3 regions of the Pantoea sp. X-Soil-MYKO-1785 genome follow, and region 3 is predicted to be linked to each of the others. Evidence: predicted binding sites of a transcription regulator. Region 3 holds the regulator's gene; each other region holds the start of a gene.
The links. The regulator Fur, encoded in region 3, represses iron uptake genes when iron is present. The targets are predictions, from matches to a motif close to ATAATAATGAGAACNACTATCAA.
Positions count from the first base shown of each region.

Region 1 (8,094 bases), 2.3 Mb from region 3:
TCGGTGTTCGGTGTCGGCTACCACTATATGATGCGTCTGATTAAACAGGGACCTGAAACCGGCGAAGGGCACATTACTGAGCAGGGTGGTCCGGGCCAGAAGAAAACGCCGGCGCGTCCACTTTCGGCTGCCACATTTAAGGATGGAGACCACTAAGATGATCGATTTTTCAATTATCTGGTTCGCGATTATCGTCTTCGCCACCCTGATGTATATCGTGATGGATGGTTTTGATCTCGGCATCGGCCTGCTGTTCCCGTTCAATAAGGACGCGGGCGAGCGCGACATGATGGTTAACACCGTTGCGCCGGTCTGGGATGGTAACGAAACCTGGCTGGTGCTGGGTGGGGCAGGGCTGTATGGCGCGTTCCCGCTGGCCTACTCGGTGATTGCCGATGCGCTGTCGATTCCGCTGACGGCGATGTTGATTGGCCTGATTTTCCGTGGCGTCGCTTTTGAGTTCCGTTTTAAAGCGGTAGAAGGGCACCGGGCATTCTGGGACAAATCGTTTATCGCCGGTTCGATCCTCGCGACCTTCAGCCAGGGCGTGGCCGTTGGCGCAATGCTGGATGGTATCCCGGTTGAAGGACGTCACTTTGCCGGTTCCGCGATGGACTGGCTGGCCCCGTTCCCGCTGTTCTGCGGCGTCGGTCTGGTGGTGGCGTATGCGCTGCTGGGCTGCACCTGGCTGATCATGAAAACCGAAGATGAACTGCACCGCAAAATGTCAGCGCTGGCGACGCCGCTGGTGATCGCGCTGCTGGTCATTGTCGGCATCATCAGTCTGTGGACGCCGTTTGCACACGCCGATATCGCGCAACGCTGGTTCAGCAAGCCCAATCTGTTCTGGTTCCTGCCGGTTCCGGTGCTGGTGCTGCTCTGCTCATGGGGTATCGTGCGGGCGATCAAACGTCAGGCGCACTACTCGCCGTTCCTGCTGACGCTGGCGCTGATTTTCCTCGGCTTCTCCGGCCTGGGGATCAGTATCTGGCCTAACATCATTCCGCCGTCCGTTACTATCTGGGCCGCCGCGTCACCGCCGCAGAGTCAGGCCTTTATGCTGGTCGGAAGCCTGCTGATCATTCCGATGATTCTGGGCTACACCTTCTGGAGCTACTACGTGTTCCGTGGAAAAATCAAACCAGACGCAGGATACCATTGATATGAAAACCGAGCTCAGCAGCATGAAAAACCACAATGAGGCTAAGGCTCCCTGGTGGAAACGCGTGATGTGGCTGGTGGTTATTTACGCCGCAAGCGTGCTGGCACTGGGCGTGGTCGCTTCACTGTTCCGCATGATGATGACTGCCGCGGGTATGCGCAGTCACTGATTGTCACCGACCGTCGCCCTTTGTTCGGCGACGGTGTAGAGGTAAGGCTGACTTCGGTCAGCCTTTTTTAATTAGTCACCTAAGCAATTAATGCGAAATCGACGTCAGGCTACCGCTCCGGTCAGGCCTTTCCTTACAGACGGTCACATTTTTTGTTATTCTTTTGTGACAAATATCACCCTTCAATCCGCGTCGTAAATCGCCATTATGCTCAGTCAGGCCCTTAAAAAACAGCACATTAACGCTCTGGTAGAGTGGATAGAAGCCCATCTGACCGACGACATCAACATCGATCTGATCACCCTCAAATCGGGCTATTCCAAATGGCACATGCAGCGCATGTTCAAAGAGATGACCGGGCAAACGCTGGCGGCCTACACCCGTAAACGGCGCCTGACCATGGCGGCGATGGCACTGCGGCTGACGCGAATGCCGCTGATCGACATTGCGGTACGCTTTGGTTTTGATAACCAGCAGAACTTTACCCGGGTGTTTAAAAGCCATTTTTCCCTGACGCCCGGCGCGTTTCGGCGCATTCCTCATCTGCCAGTGAAAAACTTCCATGGCCGGATTCCGGTGCGTTCGCCGATTGAACGCGCAGCGCTGGTTGAGCGGGATGATGACCTGCTTCTGTGTGGTGAGACGCTGGAGTGGGAGTGCCAGTTTGGCGAGTACATCGCCGATCATCAGCATCGGGTGGCCGAGCAGGCGCGGCGGCTGGTGGCGCTGGCCGGCAGTCAGGCCCGGCACGGCTGGCTGGGTTTTCAGTATGGCCCCGGCCATTCATCGGCCGAACAGCAGAATATCAGCCTGTTTCAGGCGCTGGAGCCGCAGCATGCCGCGCTGCTGGAAGGGCCGCGTGAAACCTGGAGCGAGACGCGTGGACTGTATGCGCGGATTGACTGGAGTGGCACACCCGAGCAGCTGACGCGGTTCATTGCGGATATCTACTATCTGCACCTGCCGACGCTGGGCGTGGCGCGTCGCCAGGGCAAAGATCTGCTGCAGCTCGATTTTGCGCTCTGTAAATCCGACTGGCTGAGCGGTGTTTTTTCTATTCCGGTGACCCCAGCCTGAGTTCCGGCAGGCCGCATTAGCCCGATCCAGGCGGCATCAGTGAGACAAATGCATATTCCGTGCGGTAAACCGTGACAAACCGCACGATTTTATAAAATAACTTACCATTCTGGCGTAAAATCCTTCACCGAAACCCTGCTGTGCTCCATTCATCGTGCTTTCCTGGCGGGGCTGAAACAATCATCTGCATTTCCGGCCATTTCTGGCTAAAAACGATAAACGAAGAAAATTATGCGACGCTCAATGTTGTTCCTTATTTCAATGCTTTCGGCATTGCCTATGCTGGCTGCGGCTCAACTGGCAGAACCGTTCTCGCCACCTGCCGGGCTGCACCCGCATTCACAGATCTCTCAGCACGAAATTCTGGGCGACGGCCAGCTGCCGCAGCATACCCAGAATAATCCTGCCGCATCCGGATTTAACGACACGCTGTAACCGTTCTGCCGGTAATCGCGAGGCCGCCCAGATAACGGCGCGGCGGGCATTACCGGCAGAAAAGCTCGCCTGTCACCTGCGGTGACGGTGATAGCGCTTCTCGTCGACAACTACCTGACTGCACCATTTTCTGCCGACATGACCACTCGCCTGCATCACGTCCAGCCGACAGCGCAACCGCCCGGTTATCAATTCTGTTTATTCTCCTGCCTTCACTGAGCTGCACCAGATGCTGACTGGCCGCTATCGCTTGCCCTTTGTTGCTGACCGGCCTTTTCAATCCTGACCCGCCGTTTCATCGCTGACATTGCCACCTGACGTCGCATCAGATGTGCAGCTAAAATATATCTTAATCTGGATCGATCGCATTTTTCGTCATTGTGTTGAAGATATATCATAGCTAACCTGAGCCACTCAGATGAGAATGATTTTGATTCCATAGTTTAGCTGATGCCCTGACGTGACGGGCATTCACCCCGTTCCAGGAGAGATATTTTGCCAAACGCTAACTCTGATCGTCTTCCTCAACGCGTCCGTAACGAACTGCGCTTTCGTCATATTCAGGTGGCGAGTAAAACTAACATTGCCGGTAATTTCTGGCGCATTGAATTTAGCGGCAGCGATCTGGCGGGCTTTACTTCGCCGGGCTTCGATGACCACATTAAGGTCTTCTTTCCCGCCACCGCCGGTGAAACGCCGGTACTGCCGCAGATAACCGACCAGGGGATTGTCTGGCCAGACGGTTTGCGTCCGCTGGCCCGTGAATACACGCCGCTGGCCTTTGATGGCGTCTCGTCGCTGACGCTCGATTTCTACATTCATCAGCAGGGCGTGGCCAGCGACTGGGCGAGCCAGGCGCAGATCGGCGACAGTCTGATTGTCGGCGGTCCGCGCGGCTCGCTGATCGTACCGACCGATTACGCGTTCCAGCTCTATGTCTGTGATGAGACCGGCTTGCCTGCTTTTGCGCGCCGTCAGCCTGATATTGCCGGGTCGGATCTGCACCTGTTCGCCTATGTCGATCAGGCCACCGGCCGTGACTATTTACCCGATACGGCGGGCGTTAATCTGAACTGGCTCGGCAGCGGCCAGATGCAACTGGCGCAGCTCAGCCAGCTAACCGATCGGCTGGATCGACTGGCAATGCCGTCGGAAGATTACTTCATCTGGCTCACCGGCGAAGGCGAGTTTGTTAAAGCGCTGAGTGATTACTTCACCGTCCAGCGCGGGCTAAACAGTGATTACGTGCGGGCCGTGGCGTACTGGCACCAGAAGTAAGCGGGTCCGCCGCCTGTGTTGAATTTTGCCAGGCGGCGTTCTACCATCAATCTCCTTTTCTTCTCCCCGGGCAGGCAATGAAAGACCATTCAGCATCTTCATCTGGCGATCAATCCACGCGCGCGGGCGGTTGCGGCAGCCGGCGTAAGCGTCGGGAAAAAATGCTGGAGGCGAGTGATATTCGTCTGCTGATGCTCCATTTTCTGGCGCAGAATGCCGCGCACGGCTATGAGCTGATCAAGTCAGTGGAAGAGTTGTCGAAAGGGGAGTATTCGCCCAGTCCGGGCATCATTTATCCCAATCTGACGCTGCTGGAAGAGATGGAGGCGATTGAGGTGGTGGACGCGCAGGCCACCCGCAAAGCCTACCGGCTGACCGGGGCTGGCGAGACGCTGCTGGCCGCCAACCGCGACCAGATTGCCAGCCTGATCGGGCGTTTATCGTCACTGGCTATTCTGGTCAACAACCGCAGTATTCCGGTGGTTGAACAGGCGATTTACGAACTGAAAATGGCGCTTAATACGCGACTGGCGCAGCAGGATATCTCCGAGGCCGCGCTGCAGACGCTGATCGCGGCACTGCAGGACGCGGCAGAAAAAATAACCCGTAGCTGACCTTCTCCCCCTTTGCGGGTAGCCAGCCGGCGACTTAGCTTACTTCAGGTTTGTGCTTATCAATGTGGCCCAGCGTACGATCCGGGAAACAGATGTCACGCACCCGCTGCTTCAGGCTGGTGGCGTCAGGAAAGCCGCCGTCCCGTTTACGCTCCCACAGCAGATGTTCATCAAGAGTAATCTCGAAGATACCGCCGGTGCCCGGCCTGAGCGTCACTTCCGCCAAATCGTCAGCGAAGGTGTGCAGCAGTTCCTGTGCCATCCACGCTGACCGCATCAGCCAGTTGCATTGCATACAGTAGTGGATAACGACCACAGGTTTTTGTGCCATAACTCTATTCCTTTAACGTATTGATAAATTACCGGTTAATTGTAGTTAACAAACTGTGCGCTGCAAAATAGAGTTAAATGTAAATAAGATTGATAATGATTATCAATTGCATTAAATTGCGGATCATAATTTATATTCAGAAATAAGTCCGGTTTTTACGGCTTTGATACAGAGCCGTTTTGATGATGCCAGCAAGCAAGTGAGCGAATACTAACAATTAATCAGGTAATTCGCGCCCATGTCACGACTTTTTCAGGGATTGACGCAACTGCGTCGGTGTAAACTGGCGTTACTCGCCTCTGCCATCCAGGCCACCTGCAGTTATGCCGCCGGGAGCGAATCTGCTCCGCTGGCGCGCACCGATTACAGCCAAAGCCAGGCCGAAACGGTAATGATGGTCACGGCACCCGAAATCAAAAAAACGGCAGGCAGCAAAACCAGCCTGTCGGCAGCCGATCTGCAACGGCGCGGGGCCACCGATTTTGGCTCAATCATGCGTTATGAACCGCTGATCAGCGCCACCGGCGCGCAGGGGGGATCGTCTGCCGGCAAGAGCGGCTTCGATCGGGCGGGCTATACCGGCTATAACATTCGCGGGCTGGAAAGTAACCGCGTCGGGCTGGACGTGGATGGCATCCCGTTACCCCAGGCAACCGGTCGCAGTTACGTCGGACGTGCCGGGCTGGACAGTTTTGGCATTGGCCGGGACTACATCGACCCTTATCTGTTTGGCCGCATCGACATTGAAAAGGGCGCCACTGCGGTTGATCAGCCCAACACCTCGATTGGCGGCAATGTCTCGTTCCGCAACAAATCCCCCGACGATTACCTGCGTCCCGGCAAATCGACCTATTTTGGCTACCAGAGCGACTACGACTCCGCCAACCGCAGCTGGCATAACGGCCTTACCGCCGCGGCAGGCGACGATGAGCTGCGCGGTATCTTTGTCTACAGCCGCCGCGACGGCCAGCAAACCCGCAATAACAGCGACACGCTGGATGCGTATCCTGCTAACTGGCACTCCGACGCCTTTATGAGTTCCGGTATCTGGCAGCCCAACGATGCGCATCAGCTGAGCGCTACCGTTGACTACTACCACAAAACCAATCACAGCCATTACGACAGCTGGGATACCTCAGGCAATACAATCTGGGGCACCGCACAGCAGCAGAGCGATACGCGCCGCTGGGGCATCAGCCTTGCTGATGAATACACTCCTTACAATGAGATCATCGACAGCCTGACCAGCCGTATTTACTGGCAACAAACTGAGGCGCACGACAATACCCTGATGCCATCAAGTGCCACTGCCTGGCAAAACGTCTATTCCGATTACAACAGTGACACCTACGGTTTCGACACTCGGGCGACCAAAACCCTGGGACGTCATGAGCTGAGTGGCGGATTGAATGCGCGGCAGGTGGATACCGAGCGGCCGTTCCGTCAGTCGCCGGCCCCCAGTGTTTACAGTGTTATCATGCAGCCGCAGGCCAACAGTCGCAGCTATACGCTGGGCGGCTATCTGCAGGACAGAATCAATTTTGATGCTGACGGACATAAAGCGGCGCTGATCCCTGGCGTGCGGGTGGCATACCAGAACACCAAACCACGTGATGTCGGAACGCTGACCACCAACAGCAGCGTTCTCGATGCCAGTGAAGTCTCCGCGCTGTACGGTTCGGCCAACACCGATACTCAGGTGTTACCGTCGATCGCCTTCCAGTACGATCTCACGCCTGGCCTGATGACCTATCTGCAATATACCCGCGGGGCGCAGTTCCCCAACGACAGCCAGCTGTATGGCTCATGGAACCTCGGCTCCAGCTATGCCGGCCCCGCGCAGTATGCGCTGATTGGCAACCCGGATTTAAAAACCGAGACCAGCAATAACTATGAGTGGGGCGTGAAAGGCCAGCTGACCGACGGCATTACGGTCAATGCCGCGGCGTTTTATAACGACTACAAAAACTTTATCGCCTTTACCCGCTACAGCCGCGCGGCAAATCCGGGTAAGTTCGTTAATGTCCCCGGCAACATCTACACCACTTACCAGGCGGAGAACCGCGACAAGGCGTATATCTACGGCGCGGAAATCATCAGCATAGTGAACTTCGGCAGCTGGTTCCGGCAGGTGGATGGCCTGAGCGCCAGGCTGGCGTTTGGCTACACCCAGGGAGCGGCAAAGTCGAGCTACCTCGGCGACCGCTACATTGACCTGGAGAGCGTGGCTCCGATGAAAGCGATTGTCGGACTGGCCTGGGATGACGAGGCGCGCGGCTATGGCGCGGCCGTCACCGCCACCTTTGTTAAAGGCAAACAGGCCAGTGCCACCAACCGTAACAGTTATGCCAACAGCGGCGGCAGCCTGACAGAGTCCAGCACCGACTATATGCGGGTGCCCGGTTACGGCATGGTGGACATGACGGCTTACTGGCGGATGACGCCACAGGTCAGGCTGAGTGGTGGGCTGTATAACATCACCGATCGTAAATACCGGGATTACCTCAGCAGCCGTGAACTGACCAGTGCCACCCAGCAGGAACGCAACGATCAGGCGCTGGCGGTGATGCCGGGCCGTACTTTCCAGTTGGGCGTTAACGTCGATTTCTGATCATTGATACCCGGCGCTGATGCCGGGCATCACCATGGGAGCACCTCATCATGAATTCTGTTTACCAGCACTACCTCGCCCTGAAAGGCGAACAACCGAAAAAATATGCCCGTGACCTTGCGGCGTTGATCGGCATCAGCGAAGCGGCGCTGTGTGAGGCACGAATCGGGATAGATGCCCGACGGCTGAAGTGCGACTTTCCGGCACTGCTGAAAGCGCTGGAGTCGGTCGGCCAGACCAAAAGCATTACCCGTAACGCCTATGCCGTTCATGAACAGCTGGGCGAGTATAAAAACCTGCAGCTCGGTGCCCATGCTGGCCTGGTGCTGAACCCGCGCGCGCTGGATCAGCGTCTGTTTGTCGCCCAGTGGCGCAGTGCGTTTGCCCTGCAGGAGCAAACCGCACAGGGCGAACGGC
Region 1 is NZ_AP036000.1:3,464,873-3,472,966, reverse strand. It holds gene AC6I8D_RS16430 (cytochrome ubiquinol oxidase subunit I) at 1-156, shown strand, start outside; gene cydB (cytochrome d ubiquinol oxidase subunit II) at 158-1,162, shown strand; gene AC6I8D_RS16420 (DUF2474 domain-containing protein) at 1,164-1,331, shown strand; gene AC6I8D_RS16415 (helix-turn-helix domain-containing protein) at 1,539-2,408, shown strand; gene AC6I8D_RS16410 (hypothetical protein) at 2,640-2,843, shown strand; gene AC6I8D_RS16405 (siderophore-interacting protein) at 3,339-4,121, shown strand; gene AC6I8D_RS16400 (PadR family transcriptional regulator) at 4,199-4,735, shown strand; gene AC6I8D_RS16395 (Rdx family protein) at 4,770-5,066, opposite strand; gene AC6I8D_RS16390 (TonB-dependent receptor domain-containing protein) at 5,305-7,677, shown strand; gene AC6I8D_RS16385 (hemin-degrading factor) at 7,728-8,094, shown strand, end outside.
Region 1: a site for Fur is predicted at 5,150-5,172, ahead of AC6I8D_RS16390 (TonB-dependent receptor domain-containing protein). Genes of this name have one in related genera too.

Region 2 (8,094 bases), 750 kb from region 3:
ACCAACCGGCAGTTGATAGGGCAGGAAAAAGTGCTGCGCGGCGTAGTCAGCGGCGGTTAACAGCAGTGCGCCACATAATGCCGCCAGCGGTAATGCGCCTTTGATTCCGCCGCACAGCCGTCGGGCGATTTGGGGTGCCAGCAGCGCAATAAACGAGATCGGCCCGACCAGCGCGGTCGAGGCCGCCGTCAGGATCACCCCGGTCAGCATCAGCAGAATGCGGCTGCGCTCAACCGCTATGCCAAGCGCGCAGGCGGTGTCATCGCCCATCTCCAGTAGTCGCATGCGCCGCGCCAGCAGTGCGGTTGCCAGCAGCGCCAGCAGCAGCACGGTGATAACCGGCGTGGTTTTCGCCCAGCTGATGCCGTTCAGTGAGCCGGCGCTCCACAGGCCAGCGCTCAGTGCCGCCTCGAGTGAGGCGCTGATGATCAGCCAGCTGTTAAGCGCCATCAGCAGCGCACGCACGCTGATGCCGACAATGATCAGCCGAAACGTCTCGACGCCGTTGCGCCAGCTAAACAGCCAGACCACGCCCGCCGTCAGCAATCCGCCGATCAGCGCCGCCAGCGTCATGCCTTCCATGTTCTGCTGGAACAGCACCAGCGCCACCAGCACTCCGCTGTAGGCACCGGTATTGAAACCGAGAATATCCGGACTGCCGAGCGGATTGCGCAGCAGCGATTGAAAAATTGCGCCGCTTACGCCGAGCGCGGCACCAATCAGCAGCGCCATCATCACCCGCGGCAGACGCCACTCCAGCACGATCAGCTGGATATTGCGCGCCGCCTCGCCGTTGAACACCTGCCATAGCTGGGCAGCGGTGATCGGCAAAGTGCCGCGCGTCACGCCGAGAAAAGCCAGTGCCAGACACGCCAGCAGCAGCCAGAAGGCATTAATCGTTACGCGTCTCATACCGCACCTCTGCCGATCTTGCGGCGCACCAGCACAATCAGCATCGGCGCGCCGAGAATCGCGGTCACAATCGACACGCGTAGCTCACCCGGCACCAGCACCCGGCCGAGAATATCAGCCGCCAGCAGCAGACAGGGCGTGATGAGAATGGTGCCAGGCAGCATCCAGCGATGATCGTTGCCGAACAGCCAGCGTGCCAGATGCGGCGTCATTAATCCGACAAAGGCAATCGGCCCCACTGCGGCAGTGGCGGCGCCGCTCAGCAGGGCGATCGCCAGCAGCCCAATAAGCTGGGTGCGGGCAACGCGGGTACCGAGCGCGGTTGCCATATCACCGCCCATGCTGAGACTGTTGAGCGAGCGTGCCAGCAGCAGCGCCAGCAGGCTGCCAATCGCCACCGCAGGAAAGGTGGTGCGCAGCATGGCGAAATTACGGATATCCAGCGAACCGCTGTGCCAGAAACGCAGATGATCGTAGATGTCAGGGTTAAGCAGCGATAAGCCAGAGGTTAAGCCCTCTAACACCGCGCCCAGCGCCACCCCGGCCAGCGTCAGACGTACCGGATTAACCCGTCCACCACCGATAGCGCCGGTCAGCGCCACCAGCAACGACGCCAGCAGCGCCCCGCTAAAGGCAAAGCCCAGCCAGTCGGCCGGCGAATCGGCACCGAACAGCGCAATGCCCAGCACCACCGCGAAGCCAGCCCCGGCATTAATACCCAGAATACCGGGATCGGCCAGCGGATTGCGCGTCAGGCTTTGCATCAGCGCGCCCGCCACGCCGAGGCCAACACCCGCCAGCAGCCCGGCCAGGGTGCGCGGCAGTCGGGCGTCACGCACAATAATGCAGTTCGCGCTGGAGCAGTCGGTCAGCAGCGCCTGGCTGACATCATGAAAGGCAATGGATTTGGCACCCAGCATCAGGCTAAGCGCGAAGAGCAGCAACAGCAGCATCCCTGAACCTGCTATTACATGGAATTGACGCATAACGTTTAAACCTTCACGAATTCAATGGCATCGCAGCGGATACCTTTATGATAATGATACTTGTTATCGTTCTTACGCGTTTTTTGTATGTTACCATGACTCGTAAACTCAATGACGAGGAAAATGGGTGCAAAAAGGCGACGTTATGAACAAACCCTCCCACTTTATCGATCTCAGCCTGCTGAAAACCCATCCCGCCTTCCGCGCCGTGTTTATCGCCCGATTTATCTCTATCGTCGCGCTTGGCATGCTGGCTGTCGCGGTACCGGTACAGATTCAACAGCTGACGCAATCCCCGCTGCTGGTCGGACTGGCGGTCACGCTGGCCGGTGCCGGCATGTTTATCGGCCTGCTGACCGGTGGCGTGCTGGCCGATCGCTACGAACGCCGACGCCTGATTTTATTTGCCCGTTCCACCTGCGGCCTCGGTTTTGTCGCGCTGTGTGTCAATGCCCTGCTGCCCGCGCCCTCGGTGATCGCGGTATTTGTGCTGGGCCTGTGGGATGGCTTTTTTGGTGCGATTGGCGTCACCGCTCTGCTGGCTGCCACGCCGGCGCTGGTGGGGCGCGAAAATATCATGAAAGCGGGCGCTATCACCATGCTGACGGTTCGCTTTGGCGCTATCCTGTCGCCGGCGATTGCCGGCCTGGTGATCGCCCATGCTGGCGTGGCCTGGAACTACGGTCTGGCGGCGATCGGCACCTTGCTGACGGTGCTCACCCTGCTGCGACTGCCGACGCTTGCGCCGCCACCGCAACCGCGTGAACATCCGCTGACCGCGTTATCCGCCGGGATTGGTTTTCTGTTCGCCAGCCCGATCGTCGGCATGGCCGCGCTGGTTGGCGCGCTGGTCACCTTAGCCAGTGCGGTGCGGGTGCTCTACCCGGCGCTGGCTCCGCACTGGCAGGTCGGACTGGAGCAGCTGGGGCTGATGTATGCCGCCGTTCCACTTGGGGCGGCGGTCGGTGCCTTAACCAGTGGCCGGCTGGCGCAGTCGTCGCAGCCGGGCCGATTGATCCTGGCCAGCGCCATTGCCGCCTTTGTGGCGCTGGGCCTGTTCAGCCTGATGCCGTGGTTCAGCCTGAGTCTGGTCTGCCTCGCCGCGTTTGGTTATTTCAGTGCTATTAACAGCCTGGTGCAGTATGCCCTGATCCAGACGCTAACGCCGGATGCGCTGCTTGGGCGGATCAACAGCCTGTGGACGGCGCAGAATGTTACCGGTGATGCGCTTGGCGCGGCGATGATCGGGGCGATGGGGTCACTGCTGCCGCCGCAGCAGGCGGCAGGCCTGCTGGGTCTGGCCGCCACCGTGCTGGGTGTTGTGATGTGGCTGCTGATGGCGCGTTTGCGCCGTTATCAACCGCCTGCACCCGGGCAGGCGGAAACATCATCATGATTTAACGAACAGCGCCTCCAGTCGGTTCAGCAGATTGCTGGCGCTGTAGTAATCCAGACGGAAGGTATCCAGCCCCAGCGCGTAGACCGCTTTGCTACGCACCGCCGGAGTCTGGGCCAGGAAAGGATTCTTCATCACCTGCTCTGCGGTTTTCGGTTCGGCGGCAAACAGCAGATACGAGTGTCCATTCAGCCCGGCAGCCAGATTTTCCCCTGACAGCTGAATGATGTCTTTACGCTGCCCCATGCTGTGACCGTGCTGCATGTCGGCAGGTGGCGTGGCCAGGGTGAATCCCAGCTGTTGCAGCAATTTCCCCTGCGCGGACGCCTCAGTCCACAGATTAACTGCGCGACCGTCACCGTTCCAGACCATGGCGGAAACCGGCTGCGGCGGCAGCGTCAACGCTGAGCGGAGCGCTTTTTCACGCGCATCGAACGCGCTTATCCGGGCAGCGGCTTGTGTTTCATGGCCGGTTGCCTCGCCCAGCAGCGTCACCAGCTGCTGCCAGCTTTTATCGTCGTAGTTGATCACCAGCACCGGCGCGATGGCGGTCAGCTGATCGACCAGTTTGATCGCTGAGTCATTGCCGGTGGCACTGACCACAATCAGGTCCGGCGCTTCCGCCGCAATCGCTTCGGCATTTGGCTCGCCAATATAGAGACGTTTTACGCCGCGCTGTTTTGCCGCCTCGCCCCACTGACGGAAGAACCCTTGCCCATCGGCCAGCCGGCTGTTGGGTGCCGTTGCGCCGCTGGCGATCACCGGCGCATCAATCGCCAGAAGCGAGCCGGTCAGGGTGACGCTGGTCGAGACAATGCGGGTCGGCGCCTCTGATAGCGTCACACTGCCTTTCGCGCCCGCCACCGTGCGCGGCCAGCCGTTCTGTGCCGCCACTGCAAAGCTGATACAGAAGAAAAACAGCGCTATCGCCGCCTTTACACCACGTTTAGTCATAAATTTCAGTCCACTTTTATACTGGCTATTTGCCCTGCTGTTTGTGCTGATTTAGCAGGAAAACGCAGCCGAAACACCGCGTATTTATTGACACTTCCGGCTAATCAACGTAGGTTACTGGGCCACAATACAAATGATAATCATTATTAATTATCTTATCATTTATAGGTGAAAATTATGGTGGAATCGTTGACGTTTGAACATCCCTTGTTGCAGGATTTCTCCGCGTTGTGCCGCGGCTTCCTGTTTACTTCTCCCTGGAAAAGCCTGACCACGCAAGGCTGCTTCACCACGCTGACCACCCCGGTAACCGCAGGTGAGACACTGACAGGGGATTTTCAGCAACAATTGCAGCACCATTTTGCCTCAGCCAGAAAACAGGGCATTACTCACCCTATTCTGGTGGGTGCGATCCCGTTTGACGTCAATCAGCCATCGGCACTGTTTATCCCCGAATCGTATCAGACCTTTAACCGCGACGATCTGCATGCGGTTACCTTACCACCCGAAGCCACTTTGCCGCAGGTGCGTCGCCGCACGGCGGTGCCGGATCATGCTAATTTCACCAATATGGTAGCGCAGGCAGTAGCCGCAACGCAGCGTGGCGATCTGGATAAAGTGGTGCTGTCGCGGCTGATGGATATCACGGCTGAACAGCCGGTGGATACCGCGGCGCTGATGCAGCGCATCGTGGCGCAGAACCCTAACAGCTATCACTTTCATCTGCCGCTGCCGGAAGGGGGTGCGCTGGTCGGGGCCAGCCCGGAATTAATGATCCGCAAACAGGGACGGGATTTCAGCTCCTGTCCGCTGGCCGGTTCGGCCCGCCGTGATGCCGATCCGCAGCGTGACCAGGCCGCAGGTGAGAGCCTGATGCGCTCGGATAAAGATCGCCATGAACATCAGCTGGTAACCGATGCGATGCGCCACACGCTGCAGCCGCGCAGCCGGATGCTGTCGGTGCCGGAGGTGCCGTCGCTGATCACCACCGCAACCTTATGGCATCTCGCCACCCTGATTAAGGGTGAAGTGCTCGACCCGCGCGAAAATGCGCTGTCGCTGGCCTGCCTGCTGCATCCAACGCCGGCACTGAGCGGCTTCCCGCATCAGAGCGCCCAGCAGCTGATACAGCAACTCGAACCGTTTGAGCGCCAGCTGTTTGGCGGCATCGTCGGCTGGTGCGATGACCAGGGCAATGGCGAATGGGTGGTGACGATTCGCTGCGGCACGGTCAATGGGCCACGCGTGCGGCTGTTTGCTGGCGCGGGCATCGTTGCTGACTCCCAACCAGAATCAGAATGGCGTGAAACCGGCGTCAAACTTGACACCATGCTTCGCGCTTTTGGACTGCAATAAAGGACCCTGTATGACCATTTCCTACAGCCGCTGGCCTGACGATCTGGCCGCGCGTTACCGCGAAAAAGGCTACTGGCTCGATCTGCCGATGACCGATATCCTCGAACGCCACCAACAGAGCGACAGCGTGGCGGTGATTGATGGCGATCGGCAGTTCAGCTACCGTCAGCTGGCCCGCTTAAGTGACAATCTGGCAGCAGCGTTGCAGCGTCGTGGCCTCAAATCGGGAGATACCGCGCTGGTGCAGCTCGGCAACGTGGCCGAATTTTACCTGACGCTGTTTGCGCTGTTTAAAATTGGCGTCGCGCCGGTTAACGCGCTGTTCAGCCATCAGCGTACTGAGCTGACGGCGTACGCCAGCCAGATTTCGCCGCGCCTGCTGATTGCCGATCGCAGCCATACGCTGTTTGCTGATGACAGTTTTATCAGCCAGCTGTGCCACGATCATACCCAGCTGCAGCAGGTGGTCCTGCGTGGTGATGCTCAGGCTGAAAACAGCCTTGAAAGCCTGCTGGCCGAACCGGCAGGTGATTTCGTTGCGACGCCGACCGCCGGTGATGAAGTGGCTTTTTTCCAGCTCTCCGGCGGCAGCACCGGCACGCCGAAACTGATCCCGCGCACCCATAACGACTACTATTACAGCATCCGCGAAAGTGACGTTATCTGTGGGGTGACCGCCGACACCCGTTATCTGATCGCCCTGCCCGCTGCGCATAATTTTCCGATGAGCTCACCGGGCGCGCTGGGGGTCTTCTACGCGGGCGGACAGGTTATTCTGGCAGCCGATCCCAGCGCTACGCTCTGCTTCCCGCTGATTGAAAAGCATCAGGTAACCGATACCGGTCTGGTCCCGCCAGCCGTTAGTCTGTGGCTGCAGGCGATTCAGGAATGGGGCAGCAATGCCGCACTGGCTTCGCTGCAACGCATTCAGGTCGGTGGCGCGAAGCTGGGCGAGACCCTGGCGGCACGTATTCAGTCTGAGATAGGCTGCAAACTGCAGCAGGTGTTTGGCATGGCAGAAGGCCTGGTGAACTACACCCGGCTCGATGATGATGAAACCACCATTCTGACCACCCAGGGCCGCCCGATCTCGCCGGATGATGAAGTGTGGGTGGCCGATGAACAGGGTAATCCGCTGCCGACCGGCGCCATTGGCCGTCTGATGACGCGCGGGCCTTATACTTTCCGCGGCTACTACAACAGCCCGGAACACAATGCCGCCAGCTTCGATTCACAGGGCTTTTACTGCTCTGGCGATCTGATTGAGATCACCCCGCAAGGCAACATCATTGTTCAGGGGCGTGAGAAAGATCAGATCAACCGCGGCGGCGAAAAGATCGCGGCGGAAGAGATCGAGAACCTGCTGCAACGCCATCCTGATGTGATCCACGCAGCACTGGTGTCGATGAACGATGAATTGATGGGTGAGAAGAGCTGTGCCTTCATCGTGGCGCGTCAGCCGGTGAAACCGGTAGCGCTGCGTCGTCACCTGCGTGAACTTGGGGTCGCGGAATTCAAACTGCCCGACCGTATTACCTGCGTAGATGCCCTGCCGCTGACCCACGTCGGCAAGGTGGATAAAAAACGTCTGCGCCAACAACTTGCCGATCAACAAGCGCAAGCCTGACCTGTCCGGAGATTTTTCTATGGCCATTCCAAAACTGACCTCTTATCCGCTGCCAGCCGCCACTGAATTGCCGACCAACAAGGTAAAATGGGCACTGGAGTCGGGCCGTGCGGCGCTGCTGATCCACGATATGCAGCGTTATTTCCTCAACTTCTGGGGCGAGAATAGCCCGCTGGTGGAGCAGGTCGTCGACAACATTGCCCGCCTGCGCCACTACTGTAAAGCGCAGGGGATTCCGGTGTTCTATACCGCGCAGCCGAATGCGCAGAGCGATGAAGATCGTGCGTTGCTCAACGACATGTGGGGTCCGGGCCTGAATAAGCACCCCGATCAGCAGAAGATCGTGGACGCGCTGGCACCGGATGCCGACGATCATGTGCTGACCAAATGGCGCTACAGCGCCTTCCATCGCTCGCCGCTTGAGTCGATCCTGCAGGAGATGGGCCGCGATCAGCTGATCATTACCGGCGTCTATGCCCATATCGGCTGCCTGACCACCGCCACCGACGCATTTATGCGCAACATTCAACCGTTTATGGTGGCCGATGCGCTGGCGGATTTCAGCCGCGATGAGCATATGATGGCGCTGACCTACACCGCTGGCCGCAGTGGTAAAGTGGTGATGACCGCCGACCTGATGCCGCTGCCGCTGAGCAAAGACGATCTGCGTGCGCTGATCCTGCCGCTGCTGGAAGATGACGACGTGCCGGAAGATGATGAAAACCTGATCGATTACGGTCTGGATTCGGTGCGGGTGATGGCGCTGGCGGCGCGCTGGCGTCAGGTGCACAGCGACATCGACTTTGTCAGCCTGGCCAAAAATCCGAGCATAGATGGCTGGTGGGCCTTGCTGTCCCGGGAGC
Region 2 is NZ_AP036000.1:437,109-445,202, reverse strand. It holds gene fepG (iron-enterobactin ABC transporter permease) at 1-912, opposite strand, end outside; gene fepD (Fe(3+)-siderophore ABC transporter permease) at 909-1,898, opposite strand; gene entS (enterobactin transporter EntS) at 2,044-3,294, shown strand; gene fepB (Fe2+-enterobactin ABC transporter substrate-binding protein) at 3,289-4,248, opposite strand; gene AC6I8D_RS01990 (isochorismate synthase) at 4,426-5,604, shown strand; gene AC6I8D_RS01985 ((2,3-dihydroxybenzoyl)adenylate synthase) at 5,615-7,231, shown strand; gene AC6I8D_RS01980 (isochorismatase family protein) at 7,251-8,094, shown strand, end outside.
Region 2: a site for Fur is predicted at 4,376-4,398, ahead of AC6I8D_RS01990 (isochorismate synthase). Genes of this name have one in related genera too.

Region 3 (8,094 bases):
TGGACACCAGCGTTTTACCGACGGCAACATCCTGGCCCCACTGTGGACGGTGCTGGAACAGGTAATTGATTGCCACGGCCAGATAGTGGTTTGGATTCATCAGGCCTGCCGGAGTGACAATGCCGTGACGGTCATAATCCGGGTCGTTACCAAACGCCAGATCGAACTTGTCACGGTAAGCCAGCAGACCGGCCATAGCGCACTCAGAGGAGCAGTCCATGCGGACCACGCCATCTTTATCCAGATGCATAAAGCGGAAAGTCTGATCGACAGCATCATTCACCAGCGTCAGATCCAGCTTGTAGTGCTCGGCGATACGCTGCCAGTAAGCAATACCGGAACCGCCCAGCGGATCAACACCGATTTTCAGACCGGCTTTCTGGATTGCCGGGAAGTCGATGACCTGTGCCAGACCTTCAACGTAAGGCTGAATCAGATCTTTCTCGACCACGTGACCGCTGGCCAGAGCCTGATCGAGAGGCAGGCGTTTAACCTCTTTCAGGCCATCTTTGATCAGCTGATTGGCGCGATCTTCAACCACTTTAGTGACGTTGGTATCAGCCGGTCCGCCGTTAGGTGGATTGTACTTGATGCCGCCATCTTCCGGTGGGTTGTGTGAAGGCGTGATCACAATGCCGTCGGCCAGCGCGCCGCCGGCTTTGTTGTGCTCAAGAATGGCGTTAGAGATGGCAGGGGTCGGCGTATAGCCATTATCCTGCTGCACAATCACATCCACGCCGTTCGCCGCCAGCACTTCCAGCACCGACAGGATCGCCGGCTCTGACAGCGCATGAGTATCTTTACCCACGTAGCACGGACCGGTGATGCCGTTCTTTTTACGCTCTTCGGCAATCGCCTGCGCAATCGCCAGAATGTGCATCTCGTTGAAGCTTTGACGCCCTGCGCTTCCGCGATGGCCAGAGGTGCCAAATTTCACCGCATGTTCCGGGTTCGCCACGTCGGGCTGCAGGACATAATACTGTGAGGTTAATTGTGCAACGTTAATCAAATCGCTCTGCTGGGCGGGTTGCCCGGCACGGGGGTGATTGGCCATTGGCGCTTCTCCCTGACGCTTCAGTTTAAATGGTGCCGCAAACTTTCTCTGTCAGTTCCTGCGGGAACTGCATTGAGAGCATGATGTGTTCGATCATGCTGCATTTGCGACCGGTATTGGTATTGGTGATCACCCAGTACGGTGTGCCGGGTACATGCTTCGGCTTAGTATGGGTGCCATTTTGCAACAGCGTATGCTCATCACCTGCAAAATAGACGCGGGTACGGCCCTGCAGTGATGCAGTTGCCTCAGCAAAGGCTGCAGTATCAAGACGATAGAGCGTTGACAAGATTAGCATAAAGCGATTAACCGCCCGCTTCTGCTCCGCATATTCATCAGAAAGCATCAGTTCACGCATGGCGCGTACCCGATCCTGCGGACGTGATCCAGCCACGGCAGGCTGAGCTTCTTTCGCCGCACCGGGGGTCGCATTTTGCGCCGGCGCAGCGGGTGCTGCCTGACCGGCCGTGAACTTCAGCATACGACGCAGAATGTCGGATGCGCTTTCACCAATGTGTTGCGTGTGGCTGGCAATATAACGGTAGAGCTCTTCGTCAACTTCGATCGTTTTCATCTTATTCCGTACGGTTCTTTCTCATGACAGAACCACTTGTTTCCTGAAAAGCCCTAAGCAATGTTTGGCGATTCGAAGGGTGAGCGGGTTCTAACATGAGGATTATAAAGTTAAATTCAGGCGGGTTGTTAGCAATCAAACGGTTTACGGGCAAAAGTCAGAATATGTCCTAATGCCGCCGGAACCGGCGCGCCTGAAAAGGTGAATCCATGATAACCTAAGCTTAGGTCTCAAACTTAAGAACTTTGCCATGATTTTGAACGCCCGTCTGCAAACTGAACAATCCCCGACTGATTCCCTGCCCATCCTGCTGATCCACGGTCTGTTCGGGACGCTGGATAACCTTGGCGTGCTGGCTCGCGGGTTAAAAGATGCCGCGCCGGTGCTGCAGGTTGATGTCCGCAACCATGGATTATCACCGCGATCCGCTGAGATGAACTACGCTGTGATGGCACAGGATATGTTAGAGACGCTGGATGCACACGGCATCGATCGGGTGGCGGTAATCGGTCATTCGATGGGCGGCAAAATTGCCATGACCATGAGTGCGCTGGCGGCCGATCGTATCGAACGACTGGTGATGATCGATATCGCCCCGGTGGATTATCAGACCCGCCGCCATGATACCATTTTTGCGGCGATCCGCGCGGTGACGGAAGCGGGCGTCACTTCCCGCAGTGAAGCCGCGCAGGTGATGCGTGGTCTGCTTGATGAAGAGGGTGTGATTCAGTTCCTGCTGAAATCTTTCCAGCAGGGCGAATGGCGCTTTAACGTGCCGGTATTGTGGGATAACTACGCCACCATTTCGGGCTGGCAGCCGGTTCCCGCCTGGCCGCATCCGGCACTGTTTATTCGCGGCGGTGACTCCAGCTATCTGGATAACCAGTACCGTGACGCGTTAATTACGCAGTTCCCGGCGGCCCATGCACATGTGATCAGCGGCGCGGGACACTGGGTGCACGCCGAAAAACCTGATGCCGTATTACGCAGCGTTCGTCGCTTTTTTGCGCTTTAAAAGCAAATACCTGGCGGCAAATGTTTAGGATTGGCGTCCGGAGTTAGCGTGGAGTATGATGGCGCGCTAAAATTTTGCCGCCGGTCATTTTGCCGCGGTAACGGCCAATAATTTATAATCTGCGCGGCGAGCGTCTGGCGCCCGCACATTCAGTTTCACTAAGCCATGGCAAAAGAACACACTGACCGCACGACGCTCGATCTGTTTGCTGATGAGCGCCGCCCAGGTCGACCCAAAACCAGTCCGCTTTCGCGTGATGAACAGCTGCGCATCAATAAGCGCAATCAACTGAAACGTGACAAAGGGCGCGGGCTTCGTCGTGTCGAACTGAAAATGAACAGTGAAGCCGTCGAAGCGCTCAATACGCTGGCAGAACAGCGCAATCTCAGCCGTAGCGAATTGATTGAACAAATGCTGCTGGCGCAACTCAAACTGGATTAATGCGGGCAAAACGCACGCAGAGGCAAATGTCGAGGCTTTAACCGTTCCGCGGGTTTGTCTCGTCTGCTATTATTCGCTGAAATGTGCTGCGGCACACATCTCATCATCAGGATTTAAGAGGTTATTTTACTCATGGCACTCGTAGGCATCTTCTTTGGCAGCGATACCGGCAACACCGAAAACATTGCAAAAATGATCCAGAAACAGCTGGGTAAAGACGTTGCAGAAGTCCACGACATCGCGAAAAGCACTAAAGAAGATCTGGAAGCGTTTGACATCCTGCTGCTGGGTATCCCGACCTGGTATTACGGTGAAGCGCAGTGCGACTGGGATGACTTTTTCCCGACGCTGGAAGAGATCGATTTTAACGGCAAGCTGGTCGCCCTGTTTGGCTGTGGCGATCAGGAAGATTATGCCGAGTACTTCTGTGACGCGATGGGCACCATCCGCGACATCATTGAGCCGCACGGCGCAGTGATCGTCGGCCACTGGCCAACCGAAGGTTATCACTTCGAAGCATCAAAAGGCCTGGCTGACGATACCCACTTCCTCGGCCTGGCGATTGACGAAGATCGCCAGCCAGAACTGACTAATGCGCGCGTTGAGCAATGGGTTAAGCAGATTTTTGATGAACTGCAGCTCAAAGAGATCCTCGAAGCCTGAAGATAGCCGACTCAATGTGAGCGCCAGCTCACATTGAGGCAACGGAAATTCCTATAGAAATAATAGCCACATTTTTTTAACTTTCTTCGTTTAATCTGTAGAATACCCGCATCGATCTTCCGCTTATTTTCTCTGGCAGCAGATAGGACTAAGCGAAATGTTAACAGACTCCTGCAGAAATCCTCCCCGGCTCGGTGACGTATCCCTTACAGCCCATGGTGATTTAGGCACTCCCCTCGGTTTTCATTTCACTGCATCAGTTCTATAATGAGACGCAAATGAGAATGGGCACAGATCGACATTCAAGGCCAAGCGCCACAAAAGTGAATATAAGTAACAGGACAAAATCCGCATGACTGACAACAATACCGCATTAAAGAAGGCTGGCCTGAAAGTCACGCTGCCCAGACTGAAAATTCTGGAAGTGCTTCAGGAACCTGAGTGCCATCACGTCAGCGCGGAAGATCTGTACAAACGCCTGATCGACATCGGCGAAGAAATTGGTCTGGCCACGGTTTACCGCGTGCTGAACCAGTTTGATGATGCCGGTATTGTGACCCGTCACAATTTCGAAGGCGGCAAATCGGTGTTTGAGCTGACTCAGCAGCATCACCACGATCACCTGATCTGTCTGGACTGCGGTAAAGTGATTGAGTTCAGCGACGAGTCGATTGAAACCCGTCAGCGTGAAATCGCTACCCGCCACGGCATCAAGCTGACCAACCACAGCCTCTATCTGTATGGTCACTGCGCGCTGGGCGACTGCCGTGAAGATGAGACGCTGCACGATCAGTAAGTCTGACGCAGGCTGAAATAAAAAAACCGGTGAATTCACCGGTTTTTTTTTATTCTTTTTCCGCCGTCAGTCAGGCAACCAGGGTTTCCTGCAGGTAACGCCAGCGCGGAATCGAGGTGCTGTAATCCAGAATCGCCAGGGCGATGCGGCTCTGATTATTGCCGTTCAGCATCTGCATCTCACGGTACTGCACGGTGACCTCTTTCTCCTGATGGGAAATGACCATGTGCTCGCAGGTGGCGATGCGCATCCCTTCCCGCTGGCCCTGCAGCTGACGGAAAAGATCTTCGACTTCATTCAGGTTCAGTTGAGTTCCGCGCGGGGTAACCATGCGAAATTCAGGATGAAAATAGGACATCATCAGCTCAAAACTATCATCAGACCCGGCGGGTTGATTGAAAATACGTTCAATAAGCTGATGTAAAACGACGACACTGTGTTTGGCTTCCTGGGCGAGAACGGTCATTTTTTTTCCTTATATCACTCGCTGAGCTATGTCTGAGACGGCATAGCCTACCTGAAAGCGGATAATTCACATCTGGTAATTGATTAATTTTTTTAAACTCAGATTTCTCTCACAATTTCGTAACAACCACTCCAAAATGGCGACAGCACAAACCTCGGTGATGGCAAAAATCAGGACAATAAAAAAGGGCGATACCTCGCCCTTTTGCCATTTTATCAGGTCAGCACCAACGATTATTCGCCAGCTTTAGTCCAGGTATCGCGTAGGCCAACGGTGCGGTTAAACACCAGCTGTGACGGCTTCGAATAGACGCTGTCAGCGCAGAAGTAACCTTCACGCTCAAACTGGTACGGCGTGGTTGCTTCCACGTCACGCAGACCTGGCTCAACAAAGCCCTGTTTGATAGTCAGCGATTCTGGATTGATCACCGACAGGAAATCGTCGGCTGCGCCCGGATTTGGCACGCTGAACAGGCGATCATACAGGCGGAACTCGGCTGGCTGCGCGTGGTCTGCCGACACCCAATGGATCACGCCTTTGACCTTGCGGCCATCAGCAGGATCTTTACTCAGGGTATCCACATCGCTGGTGCAGTAGATGCAGGTGATGTTGCCCGCTTCATCTTTTGCCACCCGCTCAGCACGGATCACATAGGCGTTGCGCAGGCGAACTTCTTTGCCCAGTACCAGACGCTTATATTGCTTGTTGGCCTCTTCACGAAAGTCCGCCCGGTCGATCCAGATCTCACGGCTGAAAGGCACCTCACGCGTGCCCATCTCCGGTTTAGACGGATGGTTAGGCATGGTGATGGTTTCGTGGTGGCCGGCCGGCAGGTTTTCGATCACTATTTTCACTGGATCGAGCACCGCCATAGCACGCGGCGCATTCTCATTGAGATCGTCACGGATGCACGATTCCAGCGACGCCATCTCCACAATATTGTCCTGCTTGGTGACGCCAATACGGCGGCAGAACTCGCGGATTGAGGCAGCGGTGTAACCGCGACGGCGTAAGCCAGAAACGGTCAGCATGCGCGGATCGTCCCAGCCCTCAACGTGCTTCTCGGTCACCAGCTGCGTCAGTTTGCGTTTTGACATCACCGCATACTCAAGATTCAGGCGCGAGAACTCATACTGACGCGGGTGCACCGGAATAGTGATGTTATCCAGCACCCAGTCATACAGACGACGGTTGTCCTGGAACTCCAGCGTACAGAGTGAATGGGTAATCCCTTCCAGCGCATCGGAGATGCAGTGGGTAAAGTCATACATCGGATAGATGCACCACTTGTTACCGGTCTGGTGGTGTTCAGCGAACTTAATCCGATAAAGCACCGGATCGCGCATCACGATAAAGTTTGAGGCCATATCGATTTTGGCGCGCAGGCAGGCAGTGCCTTCGGCGAACTCACCGTTTCGCATTTTCTCAAACAGCGCCAGGTTCTCTTCTACGCTGCGATCGCGATACGGGCTGTTTTTGCCCGGCGCAGTCAGGGTGCCGCGGTATTCGCGGATCGCTTCCGGGCTCAGCTCATCGACATAAGCCAGCCCTTTATTGATCAGTTCGATGGCATAGTTGTAGAGCTGATCAAAATAGTTTGATGAGTAACAAACCTCACCGCTCCACTCAAAGCCCAGCCATCTAACGTCACGCTTGATAGATTCAACGAACTCCATATCCTCTTTGACCGGATTGGTATCGTCGAAACGCAGATTGCATTGCCCCTGGTAATCCTGGGCGATGCCAAAATTCAGACAGATCGATTTCGCATGACCAATGTGCAGATAGCCATTGGGCTCCGGCGGAAAACGGGTATGCACGCTGCTGTGCTTACCGCTCGCCAAATCTTCGTCGATGATCTGACGAATAAAGTTAGTTGGGCGGGCTTCAGCCTCACTCATCTCAAAAATCCTCAATACGAATAGCGGGTGATATGTACCACGAAGTAACGGAGTATGATCCACAAAGCGCCAGAGGGAAACAACCGTTTGTTCAGGCTTTAAAACAAAAAAGGCAGGAATCGCTTCCTGCCTTGTGGGTTTTGCTGCGGGGATTAGCCTTTCACTTCGTACAGTGGGGTTTCACCCGCCACCACCTTACCGCTGGCCAGTAACGTCAGGCCGGCAAAATCATCGCTGTTGCTGACCACCACCGGACTGACCATCGAGCGGGCATTGGCGTTGAGGTAATCCAGATCCATCTCCAGTACCGGCTGACCGGCCGCCACGCTGGCACCCTCTTCTACCAGACGGGTAAAGCCTTTACCCTCCAGCGCCACGGTGTCCAGCCCCATGTGGACCACAATCTCAACCCCGTTGTCGGTTTCCAGACAGAAGGCGTGATTGGTATTGAAGATTTTCACCAGCGTACCGGCAATCGGTGCCACCACCCATTTGTCGCTCGGCTTGATCGCCAGACCGTCGCCCACCGCTTTGCTGGCAAAAGCTTCGTCCGGCACCGCATCCAGCGCAACAACGTCACCGCTCACCGGTGCCAGCAACGTGGCGATAACCCGCGACTCACTGTTCAATACTGCCTGCGGCTTAACGGCTGCTGCCGGTGCTGCTGCATTGCTGCTGGCGGCGGCTACTGGCCCTTTGGTCAGCACTTTTTTCATCGCCGACGCAATGCCTTCAGCCTGAGTACCGACAATGATCTGTACGCTCTGCTTGTTGAGGCGAATCACCCCGGACGCGCCGAGACGTTTAGCCACGCTTTCATTCACCTGTGCTGAATCATTCACGTTAAGACGCAGGCGGGTAATACAGGCATCAATGCTGGTTAAGTTGTCTGAGCCGCCTACCGCGCCAATATAACGACGCGCCAGCGTTTCAGTCGCACTTTCACCGTTATCGGTTTTATCGACGTTGACGTCATAACCATCACTTTCGTCACCGGCGACCGCCAGCTCACGGCCCGGCGTCATCAGGTTGAATTTTTTGATGGTGAAACGGAACACCACATAGTAGATGACGAAGAACACCAGACCCTGCGGGATCAGCATGTACCAGTGCGTCGCCAGCGGGTTACGGGTCGACAGCACCATATCCACCAGCCCGGCGCTAAAGCCAAAGCCGGCAATCCA
Region 3 is NZ_AP036000.1:1,183,256-1,191,349, reverse strand. It holds gene pgm (phosphoglucomutase (alpha-D-glucose-1,6-bisphosphate-dependent)) at 1-1,054, opposite strand, end outside; gene seqA (replication initiation negative regulator SeqA) at 1,080-1,628, opposite strand; gene ybfF (esterase) at 1,879-2,643, shown strand; gene ybfE (LexA regulated protein) at 2,809-3,084, shown strand; gene fldA (flavodoxin FldA) at 3,217-3,747, shown strand; gene fur (ferric iron uptake transcriptional regulator) at 4,100-4,543, shown strand; gene AC6I8D_RS05500 (hypothetical protein) at 4,614-5,009, opposite strand; gene glnS (glutamine--tRNA ligase) at 5,243-6,910, opposite strand; gene nagE (N-acetylglucosamine-specific PTS transporter subunit IIBC) at 7,063-8,094, opposite strand, start outside.